4 regions of the Bacillus sp. 2175 genome follow, and region 4 is predicted to be linked to each of the others. Evidence: predicted binding sites of a transcription regulator. Region 4 holds the regulator's gene; each other region holds the start of a gene.
The links. The regulator Rex, encoded in region 4, represses fermentation and respiration genes when NADH is low (regulators of the CRP and FNR family bind a similar motif). The targets are predictions, from matches to a motif close to TTGTGAAATATTTCACAA.

Region 1: a site for Rex is predicted at 2,782-2,799, ahead of hcp (hydroxylamine reductase). Genes of this name have one in related genera too.
Region 2: a site for Rex is predicted at 1,481-1,498, ahead of ACXKY9_RS24815 (L-lactate dehydrogenase). Genes of this name have one in related genera too.
Region 3: a site for Rex is predicted at 2,327-2,344, ahead of nirB (NADPH-nitrite reductase large subunit). Genes of this name have one in related genera too.

Annotation. Positions count from the first base shown of each region.
Region 1 covers NZ_CM173819.1:3,160,612-3,165,825, reverse strand. Annotated here, with positions in the region: gene ACXKY9_RS16505 (hypothetical protein) at 279-527, shown strand; partial or broken gene ACXKY9_RS16500 (penicillin-binding protein) at 555-875, opposite strand; gene ACXKY9_RS16495 (hypothetical protein) at 914-1,195, shown strand; gene bla2 (BcII family subclass B1 metallo-beta-lactamase) at 1,351-2,124, shown strand; gene hcp (hydroxylamine reductase) at 2,863-4,149, shown strand; gene ACXKY9_RS16480 (condensation domain-containing protein) at 5,023-5,214, shown strand, end outside.
Region 2 covers NZ_CM173819.1:4,742,269-4,747,482, reverse strand. Annotated here, with positions in the region: gene ACXKY9_RS24830 (TetR/AcrR family transcriptional regulator) at 1-207, shown strand, start outside; gene ACXKY9_RS24825 (hypothetical protein) at 898-1,083, shown strand; gene ACXKY9_RS24820 (spore coat protein) at 1,097-1,345, shown strand; gene ACXKY9_RS24815 (L-lactate dehydrogenase) at 1,590-2,540, shown strand; gene ACXKY9_RS24810 (PTS sugar transporter subunit IIC) at 2,563-3,576, shown strand; gene ACXKY9_RS24805 (phosphatase PAP2 family protein) at 3,642-4,289, opposite strand; gene ACXKY9_RS24800 (hypothetical protein) at 4,433-4,960, shown strand.
Region 3 covers NZ_CM173819.1:1,884,319-1,889,532, forward strand. Annotated here, with positions in the region: gene nirB (NADPH-nitrite reductase large subunit) at 1-2,309, opposite strand, end outside; gene ric (iron-sulfur cluster repair di-iron protein) at 2,518-3,225, opposite strand; gene ACXKY9_RS10170 (excalibur calcium-binding domain-containing protein) at 3,428-4,246, opposite strand; gene exsG (exosporium protein ExsG) at 4,455-4,607, shown strand; gene ACXKY9_RS10180 (hypothetical protein) at 4,824-5,033, shown strand; gene ACXKY9_RS10185 (arylamine N-acetyltransferase family protein) at 5,130-5,214, opposite strand, start outside.
Region 4 covers NZ_CM173819.1:249,617-254,830, reverse strand. Annotated here, with positions in the region: gene groL (chaperonin GroEL) at 1-78, opposite strand, end outside; gene groES (co-chaperone GroES) at 117-401, opposite strand; gene ACXKY9_RS01490 (CPBP family intramembrane glutamic endopeptidase) at 793-1,542, shown strand; gene ACXKY9_RS01485 (YdiK family protein) at 1,539-1,730, shown strand; gene ACXKY9_RS01480 (redox-sensing transcriptional repressor Rex) at 1,760-2,389, opposite strand; gene ACXKY9_RS01475 (ABC-F family ATP-binding cassette domain-containing protein) at 2,577-4,502, shown strand; gene tsaD (tRNA (adenosine(37)-N6)-threonylcarbamoyltransferase complex transferase subunit TsaD) at 4,988-5,214, opposite strand, start outside.

The DNA of each region.
Region 1 (5,214 bases), 2.4 Mb from region 4:
ATAACTACTGATCATCCATATGTACATGAATTAGGAGAGGTCAAACATTTATTAACTTTATTATAATAGATTTTTACGGAATTAAAAACTGAAAATTCAAATTTAATGTTGAGAAAGTTTTTTGTATCGAAATATATGAAAGAATAGGGATTTTTATTGAAACAGAAAAAGATATTTCTATTTTAGTAAATTATGATATAGTCTAAATAAGCGTGTTTTTCCATAAATGTAATTATTTTCATTGTAGTTTTGTTTATATGAGGGAAGGAGAAGTAATTATGAAGTTTGATGATCAACGCTTATTAGGAGTCCGATTAGGTTCTGTACTTGTGACAGAGGAAAATCAATATTTAGTAATTAAGAAAAAAGATCATTATGCACTGTTAAATATACATAATTTAGAATGCACACATGTTGAAGTGCAGTTAGAACATTTGGAAGAAATGTTGCGGGAAGATTTCCAAGAAAGTATAACGGAAATTATCGCACCAGAACATATAAAAATTGTTGCGAAAAATGTTATATAGATAAAGAAGCTGGAAGGAACAGCTTCTTTATCTATATAAGGATAACGTTTTTACAACCTCACCAATGATCCCTTCCATTTGATGAACACCTAAATCGGAATTGGTCATAATAACAGCACCATTCCCGCAGTATGGATAACAAACCATCATACATTGAAATCCGACGCCCCATCCGAGTGAATAAATCTGTAATTCTTCATTAGAATCATCTAGAAAAACACCTAATCCAGTCCATTTTGAGCAACCTTGAGGAGAAATCATGTCTAGTACAAATTTTTGAGAAAGTTTTAGTTTGCCCTTTCCTTGTAAGGAATGAATGATTTCAATAACTAAAGCTGATAAGTTAGTGAAATAAAACAAATGAAAGTTAGTAAGGGGGAACATTCATGGAATTCTGGATGGTTATACTAATATTAGCCTTTGGTTTCATTTATATCGCTGAAAAATTAGCTACAATTGAAAAGAAAAATGATGCGCGTTTAAAGAGAATTGAAGATAGATTACAATTAATTACGAAAGAAATGGGAATTGTAGAAAGAGAACCTGAAATTAATAAAGAACTACGCCAGCTTGTAGAAGAAGGCAAAAAAGTTACAGCAGTTAAGAGAGTAAGAGAAGTTTTTGTTTTTTCCTTACTAGAAGCGAAGCAATATGTTGATAAATTATAAAAAAGATCATCCATTTGGGTGATCTTTTTTACTGCACCATGCGTGTATTTACATAAGCCGCGATTATAAAGTGTTCAATTATATGGAACAAACACTGAAGATAAATTGTCTAATATAGGTAATAACTATTTGGCTTGAAGGAAAGGGTTGATGACATGAAAAAGAATACGTTGTTAAAAGTAGGATTATGTGTAGGTTTACTAGGAACAATTCAATTTGTTAGCACAATTTCTTCTGTACAAGCATCACAAAAGGTAGAGAAAACAGTAATAAAAAATGAGACGGGAACCATTTCAATATCTCAGTTAAACAAGAATGTATGGGTTCATACGGAGTTAGGTTCTTTTAATGGAGAAGCAGTTCCTTCGAACGGTCTAGTTCTTAATACTTCTAAAGGGTTAGTACTTGTTGATTCTTCTTGGGATGACAAATTAACGAAGGAACTAATAGAAATGGTAGAAAAGAAGTTTCAGAAGCGTGTAACGGATGTCATTATTACACATGCGCACGCTGATCGAATTGGCGGAATAAAAACGTTGAAAGAAAGAGGAATTAAAGCGCATAGTACAGCATTAACCGCAGAACTAGCAAAGAAAAGTGGATATGAAGAGCCACTTGGAGATTTACAAACCGTTACAAATTTGAAGTTTGGAAATATGAAAGTAGAAACATTTTATCCAGGGAAAGGGCATACAGAAGATAATATTGTCGTATGGTTACCGCAATACAATATTTTAGTTGGAGGCTGTTTAGTGAAATCTACGTCCGCGAAAGATTTAGGAAACGTTGCGGATGCTTATGTAAATGAATGGTCTACATCGATTGAGAATGTGCTGAAGCGATATAGAAATATAAATGTAGTAGTGCCTGGTCATGGAGAAGTAGGGAACAAAGGATTACTTTTATATACATTGGATTTATTAAAATAAGAAATTGTAGAAATACAAAAGAGAGGAGAAATAATTTTCTCCTCTCTTTCTTCTAACTATATTTAAATGCTGAATCTGTTGATTACGTCAGCATATATTACTGAGATTTTAATTCCAAGTATACAAATACTAGTACTGTCATAATTGCTATAACAACATAAGTAGCATCAAGCATTATAAGTGTTTTTAAAGTTTCAGTCATCGTAATTCACCCCTGTTATAAAAATATAACATGATCTTTTTATTGATTAGATAAGAGATCATAAAGATAAAATGTATATGAAATTTCTTAAGTAGCTTCTATATAAATATATCATATAAATAATGTAAGTAATGTTAAGATAATGTAAATGTATTGTAAATAAAAAGGTTTACAATAAAGACTTTAATAAAAAATGATAGTTCCTTAAAATGACAAATGCGCTCTTCTTTCTATTGAATGATAGAAAGAAGAGCGTATTTTTATATCTATTTCATATGTGATGAATTGCAACTATTTGTACATGGGATTCAAAAATTTTTTTCGTTGTATATATTTCTCCAAATTAATTAGCTATTTAAAAGTATCGAAAGATGTGTGTACACTAATGCATATTTTTTAGTGTCAATAAAAATATTATGTCAACAATATGAACTGTCACAAATCTTTATATATTATTGTGATTGATATCACATCACTTTTTTTCAATGGGTATTATGCTTAAGGTGTAATGAATGATTGAGAGAGGGTGGGATGATATGTTTTGTTATCAATGTGAACAAACGCCAGCAGGCGGATGTAAAGTAATGGGTGTGTGCGGCAAGAATGAAACGATTGCGAGTTTACAAGATACGATTGTGTTTGGGCTAAAAGGAATTGCAGCTTATCGCACACATGCTGCTCAGCTAGGATATACGGATGCATTTGTAGATGCTACAACACAAGAAGCTTTATATATGACATTAACAAATTCTAACTTTAACGAACAAGAGCATATTGATATGGCTATGAAAGTGGGGAAATCAGCTTTACGGGTGATGGAATTATTAGATGAGGCACATACGAATCATTTTGGTGTGCCAGAGCCTGTACAAATTACACAAAATCGTGTAGAAGGTAAAGCAATTGTAGTTACAGGTCATAATTTATTTGCACTAGAAGAACTATTAAAGCAAACAGAAGGAAAAGACATTAATATTTATACACATTCTGAAATGCTACCAGCACACGGATACCCGCAGCTGAAAAAATATAAACATTTAAAAGGAAACATCGGTAAGGCATGGTATGATCAAAGACGCCTTTTTGAAAAATTTACTGGTGCCATATTAGCTACAACGAACTGTGTTATGCCAATTAAAGGATCGTACTCTGATCGATTCTTTTCATATGACATTGCAGGTTTAGAAGGTGTACAAAAAATTGAAAATGATGATTTTACACCATTAATTCAAAAAGCACTAGAACTTCCAGAAGTACATATGGAGTCGGATGAACAGTTAGTGACAGGGTTTCATCATAATACAGTATTATCATTAGCTCCAGAAATTATTGATGCAGTAAAAGAGGGGAAAATAAAGCGTTTCTTTGTTATCGCCGGTTGTGATGCACCGGGAAAAGGCGGAGAATATTATCGTGAATTAGCAACGTCACTTCCGCCAGAAACGGTTATTTTAACAACTTCTTGCGGGAAATTCCGCTTTAATGATGTGGATTACGGTGTTGTACCTGGTACGGAAATTCCGCGTTACATTGATTTAGGACAGTGCAATAATTCAATTTCTACAGTGAAAATAGCGGCTGCTTTAGCTGATGCTTTCCAATGTGAAGTGAATGAATTGCCAGTAAGTATTGTGCTATCATGGTTTGAACAAAAAGCGGTTGCCATTTTACTCGGGCTATTTAGTCTTGGGATTCAAGATATTCGCATCGGTCCAAAGGCTCCTGAATTTATTTCACCTGGCGTGCTTGATGTATTACAAGAAACATTTGGTTTAAAACTAATTACAAATGTAGCAGAAGACATGGCTATGATGTTATCGTAACGGAAAAGATGTTTTCACTTAATTGTAGCTTTATAAATCATTTGTATGTATGTGAGTAAACGTACATACAAATGATTATTAATAAAGAAAATCTGCTATATCTATAAATTTTATAATTTTATAAAGCTTTTAAAGTGTAACACCACATGCCCATCACCTTAAGATTTTAAGTATCCCCAAAACGAAATTTCTACATGAATATCTATAATTTTACCTCTTTTTCATTTGATTTGAAAATAAGCTTTCTATTTTTAAAAACCAACGATACCACCTCAAATTATATGAATAAAATCCATTCATTTATTAGGAAAATGGATTGAAAATAATAAGGTAGACTAAAAAGTAAAATATTATTTATGATAATCATTTTTTTATAAAATTTAAATTGGAAATAGCCCTACTCATTTTGATTGCGCATTTTCAAAATGGAGGGGCTTTTCTTACTGTAAAATCAATAACTGCAGCTTATTTTGTTGAAAAAATTCTCATTCTTATTTTGAAAGTGATATGGGTACATTTACATGCACATCAATCTTTTATGATGAAGTGGCCCTTGAATATATTATTTTTTATTGACAGACATAAAAATGATTTATTTGCTATATTGATAATTTATAGACGTTATAATAAAATGTTTACGTATATGTAAACTTAATTTATTATTGTTTGGTTTTATTGTGAGGTTAGGCAGTGTTAATAACAATAAAATAATGAATATATCACCTGCAAAAAGAATGCAACCAATACGGAGAAGATGATTTCGTTAAAAATTCGAAAAATAAGCGTTATTAGCTCTTGAAGAAAAATGACTAGAAAAATTATAAGCATATGGAAAATAGGGTTATACAAAAAGTCCTAAAGGGGGACGGAATTATGGAGAAAAGAAAGTATTCAGTAACACCACAAGATCGAATGAATTATGTATTAGGTCTTTATTCTGCAGATCAACAAATTAATGCAGTTCTTTATTTTCCTGTAGGTATATCCAAGGAAATACTTGAAGAATCAGTAAGGATAACGTTGCAATTGCAACCAGTTTTGAACAGCCGGTTTGTAGAAAATGAT
Region 2 (5,214 bases), 770 kb from region 4:
GGTGACGGAATTGTAAAGCTTTGTCTTCAAGTATTACAACAGTATGGCTTAGAAGGAGAGAATGCACTTCATGCGACACGCGGATTCAGAAGTATTTGTCATGGATTTGCGTCGATTGAACAGCAAGGGGGATTTGGTTTGCCGCTAGATTTAGATACGAGTTTACATGTATTGTTGGAAACGTTTATTAAAGGATTACGTGAATAAGAAGCAAAGCAAACAAAAACCTTAGAAGTGATTCTAAGGTTTTTTTGTGCATATGATTCGAAAAGAATGGTAGGCTTTTTCTTATGAAATGATATTATTTTGCAGGTTTGAAAAATGTATATATCGCTAAGAAAAAGCAAACGAAACTGAATACGATGGGGTCTTGATAGGGACTAGGCTCAGAGCCCTTCTGGATTTCTGTAAGGAAGTCATGTGTTTTCATGTTTATTGCTCCTTTATATAAGAATACTTTTAATGAAGCTAATACTTACTAATAGAGTTGCACTAATAAACAATAGGAAAAATGTAGTGTTACGATTTTTATAATTGTTAAGTGCTATAAATAGAAAGCAAATGAGAAATAACATATGTAAAGCTATAGAAGTGAATAACGGCTTTAAATTTAATATATCAATCAACAGTTTTACATAGAGGATTGCGTAAATGATAAAGAAGATAACTTTAACATATTTTTGCATGAGCACACCTTCCTACCATGGTTTGTTTGAGGATTATACTGTTATTATAAGGTTAGCTTTTGAATATTTGTATTTTTCTGTAATTATAACATTTTTTTGTATTTATAAATAGATGTGATTGATTTGAAATGTAAGAAAGCTTTTTCATGAATACGATTTAAAAAGAACAGAATACTAAAGGAGAATGAAAGAAGAAAGGTAGGAGTATTCCATGCAAAATTTAACAGAGCTTGAAGTAGAAAACTTACGTCATTTAATTGGTGGACACGCAACAATTATTAACAAGTTGGAGCAGTATGCACAGACGTGTACAGATCCACAATTGAAACAAATGTTACAAAAGGATGCGCAAGATGCACGAAATACGAAACAGCAATTAATGACTTTCCTAGGATAGGAGGAAGCGGAACATGAATGAAAAAGATATGGTAAATGATTATTTAGCAGGATTAAATGCAAGTTTAACAAGTTATGCAAATTATATTGCTCAGTCTGATAATGAACAGTTACACCAAACGTTAATTCAAATTCGTAATCAAGATGAAATGCGCCAACGTAATATGTATGAGTACGCAAAGCAAAAAAGTTATTACAAACCGGCAGCACCTGCGAATCCGATGATTGTGCAGCAATTAAAAAGTCAATTAAGTGCGGAATAACAGGAAAAAGAAGACGAGCGAATTTATTCGCTCGTCTTCTTTTTTATATGTCAATAAATACATAATAAATATTTTTCCAGCTGTAACAAATATGACGAAAATGGAATATAACAATTCACAAAAAGGACAAACGATTTGCTCAATATTTCACAAAGTATCCATGATTTCTATCGTGAGAACCTTTATAATTAGGAGTGTAAAGAGCAAAAGAAATAGATTATATGATCAATTAGGAGAGATTGCTATGAAAAGACATACAAGAAAAATTGCAATTATCGGTACTGGATTAGTTGGATCAAGTTGTGCGTATTCCATTGTAAATCAAGGGATTTGTGAAGAGCTATTATTAATTGATATAAATCATGAACGTGCAGTTGGGGAAGCAATGGATTTATCACATTGCATTAACTTTACAAATACAAGAACAAAAGTATATGCAGGAAGCTATGAAGACTGCAAAGATATGGACATTGTTATTATTACAGCAGGGCCAGCACCAAAACCAGGGCAAAGTCGCTTAGATACTTTAGGAGCGAGTGCGAAGATTATGGAAAGTGTTGTTGGCGGCGTAATGGAAAGTGGATTTGATGGTATTTTCTTACTTGCATCGAACCCAGTTGATATTATTACATATGAAGTGTGGAAATTATCTGGATTACCTAGAAATCGCGTAATCGGTACTGGTACATCACTAGATTCTTCTCGCTTAAGAACAATTTTATCTGAAATGCTACATGTAGACCCTCGTAGTATTCATGGGTATTCATTAGGAGAACATGGTGATTCTCAAATGGTTGCTTGGTCTCATGTAACTGTTGGTGGAAAGCCAATTCTGCAAATTTTAGAAGAACAAAAAGAACGATTTGGTGAAATAGATTTAGATGAAATTGTTGAGAAGACTGCAAAAGCTGGTTGGGAAATTTATAAACGTAAAGGAACTACTTATTACGGAATTGGAAATTCTCTAGCATATATTGCGAGTTCAATCTTTAATGATGATCACCGTGTCATTGCTGTATCAGCCATTTTAGATGGTGAGTATGGTGAATATGATATTTGTACAGGAGTACCAGCTATTATTACTAGAGACGGTATAAGAGAAGTTGTAGAACTCAATTTAACAGAGGATGAAGAATCTCGATTCGCAAAATCAAACGATATTTTACGTGATTATATGAAAACAATTGGTTACTAACTTATAGAAGAAGGTGAAACAAATGAAGGAATATATAATGTCTCGTGTATTTAAAGCATCTGCTGGAATCGCACAAGGTATTTTCGTATCCCTCGGAATTGGTTTACTGATCGAAAATATAGGAAGAATTGTTGATATACCATTACTTATTACAATCGGAGTTGTTGCAAAATCACTAATGGCACCGGCAATTGGTGCCGGAATTGCTTTTATGCTCGGTGCAAACGGTCTTGTAATCTTCTCAGCGATGGTAGCCGGAGCAATTGGTGCCGGATCCATTTCAATTACTGAAGCTGGTCTAATTATTAAAACAGGTGAGCCAATCGGTGCATTATTAACAGCAACTTTAGCTGTATATATTGGTAAACGTTTAAGTGGAAAAACTGCGTTAGATATGATGCTCGTTCCATTTGCGGCCATATTAGGTTCTGGTTTAGTTGGTATTTGGTTATCTCATAATATTACTCCTGTTTTAAATACAGTTGGAGCGTTTATTAAAGATAGCTCAGCTGGTAGCCCATTCATCGCTTCTATCGTCATTGCAGTCGTTTGGGGACTATTACTTATCTCTCCAGCTTCATCAGCTGCGTTAGCAATTGCACTTAGCTTAGACGGTGTTGCAGGTGGTGCTGCTCTTGCCGGATGCGTCGCTCAGTTTATCGGATTCTCTGTCATCTCAGCGAAAGAAAATAATTTAGGTGGCATATTAGCTCAAGCACTTTGTACTCCGAAAGTACAGTTACCAAATATCACTAAAAATCCAATGATTCTCGTCCCAACTGTCGTTGCCAGTGCTATAGTCGGTCCAGTATCCGCATTAATTTTCCAACTGGAAGCAGGAAAGGAAATTGCAGGTCTTGGATTAAGTTCTCTTATCGCACCAATTAATTTAATTTCCAGCCAAGGATGGGAAGTTCTCCCGGCGATGGTAATTACTTATATCGTCATTCCAGTAGCTGTTTCTTATATACTTTACATTGCTCTTAAAAAAGCAGGTCGTATTCACTCTGGTGATATGACTGTACCGCAATCTTAAGTTGAAAATCTCCTTACTAATAGATAAAAGCAGACTGAGAAGCCACAGTCTGCTTTTTTGTCATGCTACATTCTATGATTTTGTTTTACTGGAACTCTTATCGGTTCTTTGGCCAATAAGAGCTGAACGCCGAAGTAAAGTATGCTTGCAAGCGTCATTCCAGAAACGGCATCTACAAAGGCATGCTGCTTCGTAAATAGCGTTGATAAAATAATAAGTGTACCGAAGAAAGTAAGGATGTAATATTCAAAAGCATGCTGTTCTCTACGCTTAAAGGCAGCTAACATAATTACGAATGTAGTAAGAACGTGAATGCTAGGGAAACAGTTTACAGGTTGATCGATACTATAAATATAGCGAACTAGTTCAGAAAATACATCTGTTCCAACGACAGTCGGACGCGGTACAGTTGTTTGCCAAAAATAATAAATAGAAAAACAAGCAAGCTTTCCAAAAATAACACTACTTAAAGTGACATAATATTGCTTTCGGTCAGCAAAGCAGTAATAAATAAGTGCGCCGTATAAGTATGGAAACCAAAGTAAATAAGGAATAATAAATGCTTTTACAAATGGAATCCAATCATCTACTACAGTTGTAACGTCTACTGCGTGAACAGTCGATTTATTTAATACGTCGTAAAGGGGACTTACGAGCACGAGTAGAAGTATATAACTTAACGGAAGAAAAGATGAAAGTTTAAATTTCTTCATGTTGATCTCCTATGTTTAGTAATGTAAGTAAATTCAATTGATTATAATATAGAAACGTGAATTGGGCTATCGATTTTACTTACATTTTCTTGAATTAACCTTACGTTTTTGTCACTTGACTAAAAAGAAGGAGAGGGTGCTAAATGAAGCGTTTATCGTATTTCTTATTTTTTATATTGATATGCCTAGTAGGTGCTGGGTGTGCAAAGGATAAAGCAGGAGAGAAATTAGAATATAACGGAAGAGCACTCGTAATTGGAGTTGTTGGAGAAAAGCCGAAAGATACGTTTAGGAATGTAAAGTTTGAAGAAATGAAGTTAGAGGAACTGGAAAAGAAATCTAAGGAAGTGGATGGTTTTCTAATAATGAAAGATCACTTTCAAGAAGCCTCAACAGAGCAGTATAAAAATGTATTTTCATCGCTAAAGAAACCAGTGTTTTTTATCGGTTTACAAGATAAATCATATTCAATTTTTATTACAAAAGGAATAGAGTATAACAGTGCACGAAAAGATGTAAATGCTATGTATACGCAAGGCTTTGCAAATATCGGAAGTGGTGAAGGGCAACAATGGGCAATTGGTTTATCTAATGGTGGAAATACAGAAGAAAGTATTCATAATATGTATATCGTCGTATTTCAAACCATCGCAGATTATTTGAATAGATGATGAGGGAGCCTGTAAACGAGGCTTCTTATTTTTTAATCAAACGTTTGTTTAAGCTGTATGTTCGGTAGGAAGAAACTGATGTAACTCAATGGTTAACAAAGAGAAATGGAGAATTAATCAAACGTTTGTTTAAGCTGTATGTTCGGTAGGAAGAAACTCCTGTAGTTCAAAGGTTAAGAAAGAAAAATGGAGAATTAATCAAACGCTTGTTTAAGATATATGTTTGGTGCAGAATCTAAAAAATTTATATATTT
Region 3 (5,214 bases), 1.6 Mb from region 4:
CGTTCATTTAACTTAGTGACCATATTTGCATCTTGCAGTATTTCCTTTATGTGATCGAAGCCTAATCGTTCTGTCCAGTAGGCAGTACGCTCTCCATAAATACCAGTTTCACGATAATATTGCATGTAAGCTGTAGCGATGCGAAGGACATCATCTTCAGTAGGGACAATCATTACAAAATCAGCTTCGCGTACTTCCGTACCACCATTTCCGCCAATATAAAGTTGGTATCCATTTTCGACACAAACAACGCCAAAATCTTTCGTCAGTACTTCCGCACAGTTACGCGGACAGCCCGTTACACCCATCTTTATTTTATGAGGTGTATCTACCATTTCTAATGATTGTTCAAGCAACATACCAAGTCCTAATGAATCTTTCGTACCGAAACGGCAGAAACGAGAGCCAACACATGATTTTACATTACGAAGAGATTTTGAATACGCATATCCAGAAGCCATATTTAATTCAGCCCATACGTTAGGTAAATCTTGTTTCTTAACACCGTATAAGCCAATTCGGCTCGCACCTGTAATTTTCACAAGTGGAACATCGTACTTTTTCGCAACTTCAGCAATTTTCATTAAATCATCTGCTGTTGTAACGCCTCCGTACATACGTGGAATAACAGAGAAGGTACCATCGTGCTGGATGTTACCATTCATTCTTTCATTCACGAAACGGGATGATTTATCATCTTCATATTCTTCTGGAATCGCCATACGTAAATAGTAGTTTAAAGCAGGACGACATTTCGAACATCCATCTTCATGTACAAAACCAAGAACGTTTCGTACTTCTTTTGGAGATTTTAAACCTTTCTCATGAATGGCCGCTACGACTTCATCACGTGATAAAGGTGTACATCCGCACATACCGGTAGACTGTGCAGAAGCATCAAAAGCATCTCCAAGTGTATGAGATAAAACTTGTTCTACAAGCGGACGACATTTACCACAAGACCCTGCGGCTTTCGTACAGGCTTTAACTTCTTCAAAAGTCTTTAACTCCTGTTCTAAAATGGCGTGAACGATTGTGCCTTTCGTAACACCATTACATCCGCAAATTGTGTCATCCGCACTCATAGTAGCAACGTCAAGTTCACATTCTTCACCAGCTTTGTGAAGAATGGAAGCTGGTGTATATTCTTGTATATCTTCTTCTTTCTTTAACATGCTAAAGAGGCGGGTACCGTCAGCTGTATCACCGTATAAAACGATACCGACGACTTTATTATCACGAATTAATATTTTTTTATAGGAACGTTTACATTCATTAAAGATGGATATTGCTTTCGTTTGATCATCTTCATAAATTTGGCCAGCAGAGAATAAATCACAACCAGCAACTTTTAAGTGTGTACCGACGATACTGCCCGAATATCCATCAGTTTGTAAATTTGTTATATGTTTTGCTAATATCGCACCTTGTTCATAAAGAGGAGCAACAAGTCCATATGCGATACCGTCATGCTCTGCACATTCTCCAACTGCATAAATGGACTCATCATTTGTTAGCATATAGTCATTGACTACAATACCGCGATTTACAATTAGACCAGCATCTTTTGCTATTTGCGTATTTGGCCGTATTCCGACAGCCATTACGATTAAATCACAATCTACAACTTCACCGTCTTCAAATTGAATGCCCTCAACATGGTCTGTACCAAGAATTTTTACAGTTTTCTTTTCCATTAAAAACTTCATGCCTTGTGCTTCTAAATCTTCACGCAGAAGAGCAGCTGCTTTCGTATCTAGTTGTTGCTCCATTAAGCTAGGCATTAAATGAACAACATGTACGTCCATTCCTAAATCAATTAGACCTCTTGCGGCTTCTAAACCGAGTAACCCGCCACCAATGACAACGGCCTTTTTCTTTTCTTTAGCGGTATCTATCATAAATTGTGTATCTTCAATAGTTCGAAACCCTGTTACACCAGAAAGTGCGGAACCTTCAACAGGTAAAATAAAAGCACTAGAACCTGTTGCGATAATGAGCTTGTCGTATGTAAGAGTATGCTTCTTTTCTGTAATAATAATTTTTTCTTCTCGGTTAATACTTTGAACTCTTTCATTCGTATACAAAGTTATTTCGTTTTCTTCATACCAACTGTATTCATTCATAATGATATCTTGTATATTTGTTTTGCCTTGTAAAACATGAGAGAGCATAATGCGGTTGTAGTTTGGATGCGGTTCATCTCCAAAAATAGTAATCTCATATGAATCACTATCATGTTTTAAGATTTCTTCCATACAGCGAATGCCAGCCATACCATTTCCGATCATAACTAAACGTTTTTTCATTTTCGTTTCCCCTTTTTATGTGAAATATTGAACAAAGGATTATATTTTTATTATAGAAAATCAAATAAGGGGGAGATGTGATATTTATCACATCTTTATAATGATTCACAAATTGTTAAAATTCGGTTTTATGTGAAGGGGATGTGAATATTTTTCGCGAAACGAAAAAGCAGGCCATAAGTATTTACACTCATGTCCTGCACTTGATTTATGCTTTCGTAATGGCACGCGGAAATAAAATATTATTTTCTAAATGAATATGCTCAAATAAATCAGACTCTAGCGCTTCGAGGCGTTGGTAAACAAGTCGATAAGTACCGCAAGCACCTTCTGGAGGAGTAAAGTCATTTGTCACTTTACGAAGTTCTTTTATAATATTTCCAGCATGATTGTGCTCATTTTCTAGTTCATTTACTACTTTACGTAACTTAGCATAGTTTTCATTAGTTGGATTTTGTTCAAATTCTAAAATTAATGGAAAATCTTCCATTTCTTCTTTAATTAAATGCTGTTCTAATTCCATTCTAAGTTCATGAAATAGCTCATGAATTTGAGCAAAATGAGGCTGACTTGCCCCATGAACACGTAATACTTTTGTCACATATGGACTTAACTGTGGTAATTCTTCATTTAAATAGCGGTGATGCTTATTTATGACATAATCAATCAATTCACGATAAGAAGCATTTTTCCAATCAATTTCCGATTCATTTAATCGTTTCGTATTATGATAAAGCGTATTTAACTCTGTAAGCACTTCAGTAGCTGATAAATTTCTTTCATGAATTGCATCAATAAGTGGCTTATTACCGCCACAACAAAAATCTATTCTATATGATTTAAAAAGATCACTAGCTTTCGGAAATTGTGTAACAATCTCACCAACAATTGAAGTTTCAGTAAATGTATGTTCCATATGAATGCCTCCATAAAATTTTAATGTAATATCTGAATTAAGAATAGCGATAAATTAAAATCTATGTAGTGATTGAAATCACTTATTCTGTGTCGTTTTTGAGAATAATAAGAAGAATGTTATTAAAATAAGGGGGAAAGTAATAAGTGGTAATATTTTACGTTAATAAAAAAGAAGCTTAGTAAAAGCTTCTTTTTTATTACTATTTTTCACATGCAATTCCATCGCCATCACGATCAAGATGAGAGCTATAACCTGGTTGCCCTTTATGTAAAGGAGCTTTCCCAGCTGCTCTAACTGCAGCACAATTTTTGTAGTATGCACTATCAGTATTACCATTAGCTGGTTGTGTTTGAGCTTGCTGTGCTTTTTGTTCTTCTTGTTGTTTACGAGCTTGTTCATCAGCCTGACGTTTTTGTTCTTCTTGTTGTTTACGAGCTTGTTCATCAGCCTGACGTTTTTGTTCTTCTTGTTGTTTACGAGCTTGTTCATCAGCCTGACGTTTTTCATCCTCTTGCTTACGAGCTTGTTCTTCGGCTAGACGCTTCTCATCTTCTTGCTTTTGAGTTTTTTCGTCCGCCTCTTTCTTTTCTAGCTCTTTTTTCTGTTCGCTATCTTTTGGCTCTTCATTATTAGAGGCAACTTTTGTACTAGTTGCTGTCGTTTTTTCAGAAGAAGGAGCTGAAATACCTAATAACACAACAAAAATGACAAATAATACAGCTGTAATAATAAATTGTTTTTTCGCTACACCTGTTTTCTTAATAACAGATAAGATTGCTAGAACAAGGAAGAATATAAATAGAATGAAACTTAAAGTAGAAAAAAACTCGACGACGGGGTGTTCCGATTTTGTTGTACCGGCCGTTATTAATATAATAGAAATCATAAAAAGAATAACGGTAGGACGTCCATATTGTTTTGCTTTTCCATTTTTCTTAAAGAATGAAATGATACATAAGATTAAAAGAATAAAAGCAATAAAAAATAAAGCTGCACCAATATTACTTAAAATCGACATTTTCATACCTCTATTTGTAAGATTCTTCTTATTGATTATATAGGAATTTATTGGATATTACACGTTTTGTATAAATTTAGAAAATTAATATTTTTAATAGACTCATAAACATTTATTTTATATATAAGGAAAAATGGATATATTTCCTATTACTTTTTGAAAGAGATTTCATAAATTATAGTATATCAATTGAAAGGAGGAGATTTGAATGGAATTTCAATTGTTGGTAACTTGTATATTACAAGAAGGTAATGCTTACTTTTTAGTAACGAAGGTAGATGATGTTATTACGTTAAAAGTACCGATTACTGCGGGAGTAGCAGGTTTATTTTTAGCTTTAGGTGTACCAAGATGTTCTTAATTTAAATCTATAGTAGAAGAGGAAGGGACATGCCTTCCTTTCCTACTATTACATAATATAATTATGTAAACTTAAATGTCATATTTGTGATAGCACGTTTGAAATGGACATGCATATACTATAATGTTTCATTGGATGTTAGCGGTGAAAGGTAGTTTTAATAAGTGCATCCAGTGATATTTTTAAGCTATGAAAATAAAAGAGGTGCTATTATATATGAAAAGAAAAACATTGGATATTCCAGTTACATTGCGAAGAGAGTGGTTTTTAATAGAGTTAGCTCATTTAACGAAAAAATATGGAATTGAAATTGCAACTAGTAAAATGGATGCTGCACCGTTTTTAAGAGATCAAGTTACGGAGTCAAAGATAGGGAAAGGGCTACAATACGATAAATATGATGATGAGTATATAATTGAAAATTAAAGGGTAACAACAAAATTAAATTAATTTATAACAAAATATAAAATAAAGCAGATTCTAAATATAGAATCTGCTTTATTATGAAATACTTGTAGTCAACTAGCCTCTTTCTAGTGTTTTTCCTACATATTTCTCTTGCGTTATTCCAAAAGAGTCACGAAGAATGCGAGCATAATCTTTAGAT
Region 4 (5,214 bases):
TACTGCATTTGCAAGAGTGTCGACACCGCGAAGCATCGAACGACGTGCTTCTTCACTAAATTTAATATCTTTTGCCATAATAATTGACCCCCTTGGATTTTTTAAGATTTATATAATTAACCGATAACTGCTAAAATGTCACTTTCACGTAAAATCAAGTAGTCTGTACCTTCATATTTCACTTCAGTACCTGCATATTTTGAGAAGATGATAAGATCACCTGCTGCTACCTCTAAAGCAACACGCTCACCATTCTCAAGCACTCGACCAGTACCTACTGCAACAACTTTACCCTCTTGTGGTTTTTCTTTTGCAGTATCTGGTAATACGATACCACTTGCTGTTTTTTCTTCTGCTTGAACAAGCTCAATTACAACGCGATCACCTAATGGCTTTAGCATGAACAATAACCTCCTCATTTTGTTATGTAAATTTCTTTTATTAGCACTCAAGTCATCCGAGTGCTAACACACTTATAATAATAAATAATCTCAATTTCTTTTGCAAGTAAAAAAATCATAATTTTTTCGCAAATCACTATATAAACTTTCTATATAGAATACTGCCTTTACTATATGAATCGTTGTTTCCACTGCTCGTATGTTACAATATGAAAGGACACCCTAAGTTGTTTTCGCTACACACACAACTTTCTCCTGTCTTCTATTATAATTTCAAATAAGGATTTACGAAAAAAACATAATTCAAGTGAGGTTTATATCGTAGGTAGCATATTTACATGTTATCCTAACTTATCTCATACACTATAGTTAGAAAGGATGGTTAAACCATTTGAAGAAACAATACTGGTGGATTATCGTTACATACATTTTAATGCAGTTATCTGGCGTTGTTGGATTGCCACTTCTCCTAAAAACAGGACTCTATGATAATAGAGGATTTACCATTGAGGAAAAAGGACAAATCATAACGGGACACTGGGCAATTATTAGCTTCTTTGTTGCATTATGTATCGTACTTTGGTTACTTAGAACAGATATTCGTGACAGGCATTTAGATCCAAAGCGCTCTTCTGCTCCAGCTACTATTGGATGGATTTTCATCGGGTTCTTCTTAGCTTTCTTTTCACAAATAGTTGCCGGTATGATCGAGATGCAGCTGCTAGGAATTAAACAAGGTTCAGAAAATACAATGAAACTAATGGAGATTGCAAGAACGACCCCTTGGTTCCTTATTGTTGTATCTATAATTGGACCTATCTTAGAAGAAATCGTATTTAGAAAAATTTTATTTGGTGCACTTTATAAGAAGTTTAACTTCTTTATCGCAGCTATCATTAGTTCGCTTGTATTCGCAGCAATTCATTTTGATTTTACTCATTTATTGGTATACACTGCTATGGGGCTCGTATTCGCCTTCTTATATGTGAAGACGAAACGGATTATCGTTCCGATTGCAGCTCATGTTGCGATGAATACATTGGTCGCTATTGGGCAAATTTTTATGAGCAATGAACAAATTCAAGAAATGATTAAAGAAGCTGAAAAAATGCAAGGCTTTATCGGAGGATTTTTTGTATGAGAAACTCACCATTGTTCATGGCTGCACTATACTTCCTTCTTGGATGTATCTTTACACGCTTCGCCATTACGAACGTGACAGATACAATCTGGAATATGTGGACAATACTATTTGCAGTTATGGCAACAATTGATTTTAATTTGGCACTTCGCCTTATATTAATTAAATTCACAAAGAAGAAACAATAATAAAACGCAGAGGTCGCTTCCTCTGCGTTTTATTGTGGATAGTTTTTCAAAAAGTAAACTAATGTTTGTAACTCTACAGCTAAGTCAATATGATGAATTCTAATATTCTCTGATACGTTTAATCGCGCTGGTGTGAAATTCAAAATACCATGCACGCTCGTTTCAGCTAATCTATCTGCTACAGCTTGTGCTACTGTAGCCGGTACTGTTAATATTGCCACTTGTATATCATTTGATAATCTCTCTTCTAATTCATCTAAATGATATACAGGAATGCCCCCGATTTCTGTTCCAACTTTCTCTTCACTAACATCAAATGCCATTTCAATTTTTGTATTATTGTTTTTCGTGAAATTATAATGTAAGAAAGCGGTCCCTAAATTACCTACTCCAATAAGTGCTACACGTGTTATATCATCTTGATCAAGTGTTTCGCGGAAAAATGATAATAGATAATTTACGTTATATCCATATCCCTTTTTCCCTAACGCTCCAAAATACGAAAAATCTCTTCGTATTGTTGCGGAATCTACTTTTACTGCCTCACTCAATTCGGCCGATGAAACACGCTGCTTACCAGAAAGAGATAAGTTTTGGATAAATCGATAGTATAGAGGCAATCTTTTAGCAGTGGCTTGTGGAATCTTTTGCTGATCCATATGACCTCTCCTCTCTTCCTATCTTTATTCATATACTTTAATCAAATACAGAAGTTTAGCACTCATTAAATTCCTTGTATAATAAAGAGAAGAAGTATTCTCTCTTTATTTTAAACTATACACTATTTTTAGTATGATTGAGAAATATAAACATGGCAAAGTTAAGAAATTATTTGAGGTGAAAACATTGATTTTATTACAAGTAAACGCGCTTTCGAAATTATACGGTGCAGAAACGATTCTTGCAAACATAAAATTGGAAGTACAAACAAAAGATCGTATCGCATTAGTTGGAAGGAATGGAGCAGGCAAATCTACATTATTAAAAATTATCGCTGGTGAATTATCTCATGATGGTGGCGAAATTATAAAACCGAAAGATGTCTCAATCGGATATTTAGCTCAAAATACTGGACTAGAAACGTCTTTAACAATTTGGGATGAAATGCTAACCGTCTTTACCCACTTACAGCAAATGGAGACAAAACTTCGAAGGCTTGAGCAAGAAATGGGAAAAGAAGAAAACTTTTCAAACGAAGCTACATATGAAAGATTGTTAGCTGATTATGACCAATTGCAACTCAATTATAAAGATCAAGGTGGATATCAATATGAAGCGGATATTCGCTCCATTTTAAGCGGCCTTGGCTTCCCAGTTGAAACGCACCAGACGACGATCTCTACTTTAAGCGGCGGGCAAAAAACAAGATTAGCTCTCGGGAAATTATTATTAACAAAACCAGACTTACTTATTTTGGATGAGCCTACAAACCATTTAGACATCGAAACATTAACGTGGCTTGAGCAATATTTACAAGGTTATCCTGGCGCAATATTAATCGTTTCACATGACCGTTATTTCTTAGACAAACTCGTTACACAAGTATATGAAATTTCGAATAAAGAAAGCAGACGATTTGTTGGTAACTACAGTAAATATTTAGACTTAAAATCAGCATTATATGAGCAAGAAATGAAACGTTACGAAAAACAACAAGATGAAATCGCAAAACTTGAGGACTTCGTTCAAAAGAATATAGCTCGCGCTTCTACAACGAAACGTGCTCAAAGTCGTCGTAAACAACTAGACAGAATGGAATTATTAACGAGACCATTAGGGGATTCTAAGTCAGCATCATTCCACTTCGATATTGAAAAGCAAAGTGGAAATGATGTTTTACAAGTAAATGATGCAACCATCGGCTATGATGAGAACCCTATAATTGAACATGTAACTATGCGCTTAACTCGCGGAGATAGTGTTGCTTTAGTTGGTCCAAACGGAATTGGGAAATCCACATTGTTAAAGTCTATTGTGAATAAGTTACCACTATTAAATGGTGATGTTTCTTTCGGATCAAATGTATCTGTTGGTTATTATGATCAAGAACAAGCAAACTTAACATCTTCTAAACGGGTTTTAAATGAACTATGGGATGAATATCCACTGCAACCTGAAAAAGAAATCCGTACTATACTCGGGAATTTTTTATTCACAGGAGATGATGTACTGAAACCAGTATCTTCCCTTAGTGGTGGACAAAAAGCTCGATTAGCTCTTGCAAAACTTATGATGCAAAAATCAAATTTATTAATTCTAGATGAACCTACGAACCACCTTGATTTAAACAGTAAAGAAATTTTGGAGAATGCTTTAATTGATTATCCAGGGACTCTTCTATTCGTCTCACATGACCGCTACTTTATTAACCGTGTAACAACGACTGTGGTTGAGTTATCAACAGAAGGTGCACAGGAATATTTAGGGGATTACGATTACTACGTTGAAAAGAAAAATGAAATGATTGAACGTGCAGAACTTGAACAGCAAGAAAGTGACATTCCTGTTCAAAAGGTGGTTGCACAAGAGAAATTAAATTATTTAGAAGAAAAAGAGCGTAAAAAACTAGAGCGTCAACGCACTAGAAAAATTGAAGAGCTAGAACAAAGTATATTAGAATTAGAAGAAGAAATTGCTACGTTAGAAGATCAACTTTGCTTACCAGAAATATATGCAGATTATGAAAAAGCTAGTGAAATTACAACTAAAAAGCAAACGCTACAAGAACAACTTGAAACTTGTATGGCAGAATGGGAAGAGCTGCATGTATAAGCATATTTAAATAAGAAAGATGTCTCATAAGTCAGGATTTTTGACTATGCGACATCTTTTTTTCTTTTAATACAGAAACAATTTTTTGAGTATATCAATCGTAACTTAGAATATACCAACGATTTTTCAAATATATCTATTGTAACCCTATATATATTAACAGTTCGACACGAAATATCGATTTAACGACAAAGATTGACAATATTAGCATCTTCTATAATAGGGGGATGTTTCAAAATGTTTTTCGGGGATATCTTCTTACTTTTTATTTCCCGAAAAAGAACAAACACAAAGGTCTGACATCATCCTATTTATCCACAAGTTTATACACATATCCACCTTTATAAAATAAACCTTAAAATAACTTTTCCACATTATCCACAATTAATAAAAAAGTTATCAACATTTTATATACACAATAAAACCCACATTATCAACAGACAATATGGGTTTTATCCACAACCTGTGGTTAATTATGTGTATAACTATGCTTCAATATCTAATCCTGGATTTGCATTTAAGGCTAATGTTGCACGCTTACCTTGTTCATAAGCAATTGTCCCTGCCGCTGCAATCATCGCTGCATTATCTGTGCATAAAGATAGCGGCGGAATAATTAATTCAATGTTTTCTTTTTGTGCAAATTCCTCTTCTAATCGCGCACGAAGTCCTTTATTAGCAGCTACTCCACCAGCAAGAAGTAATTGCTTTA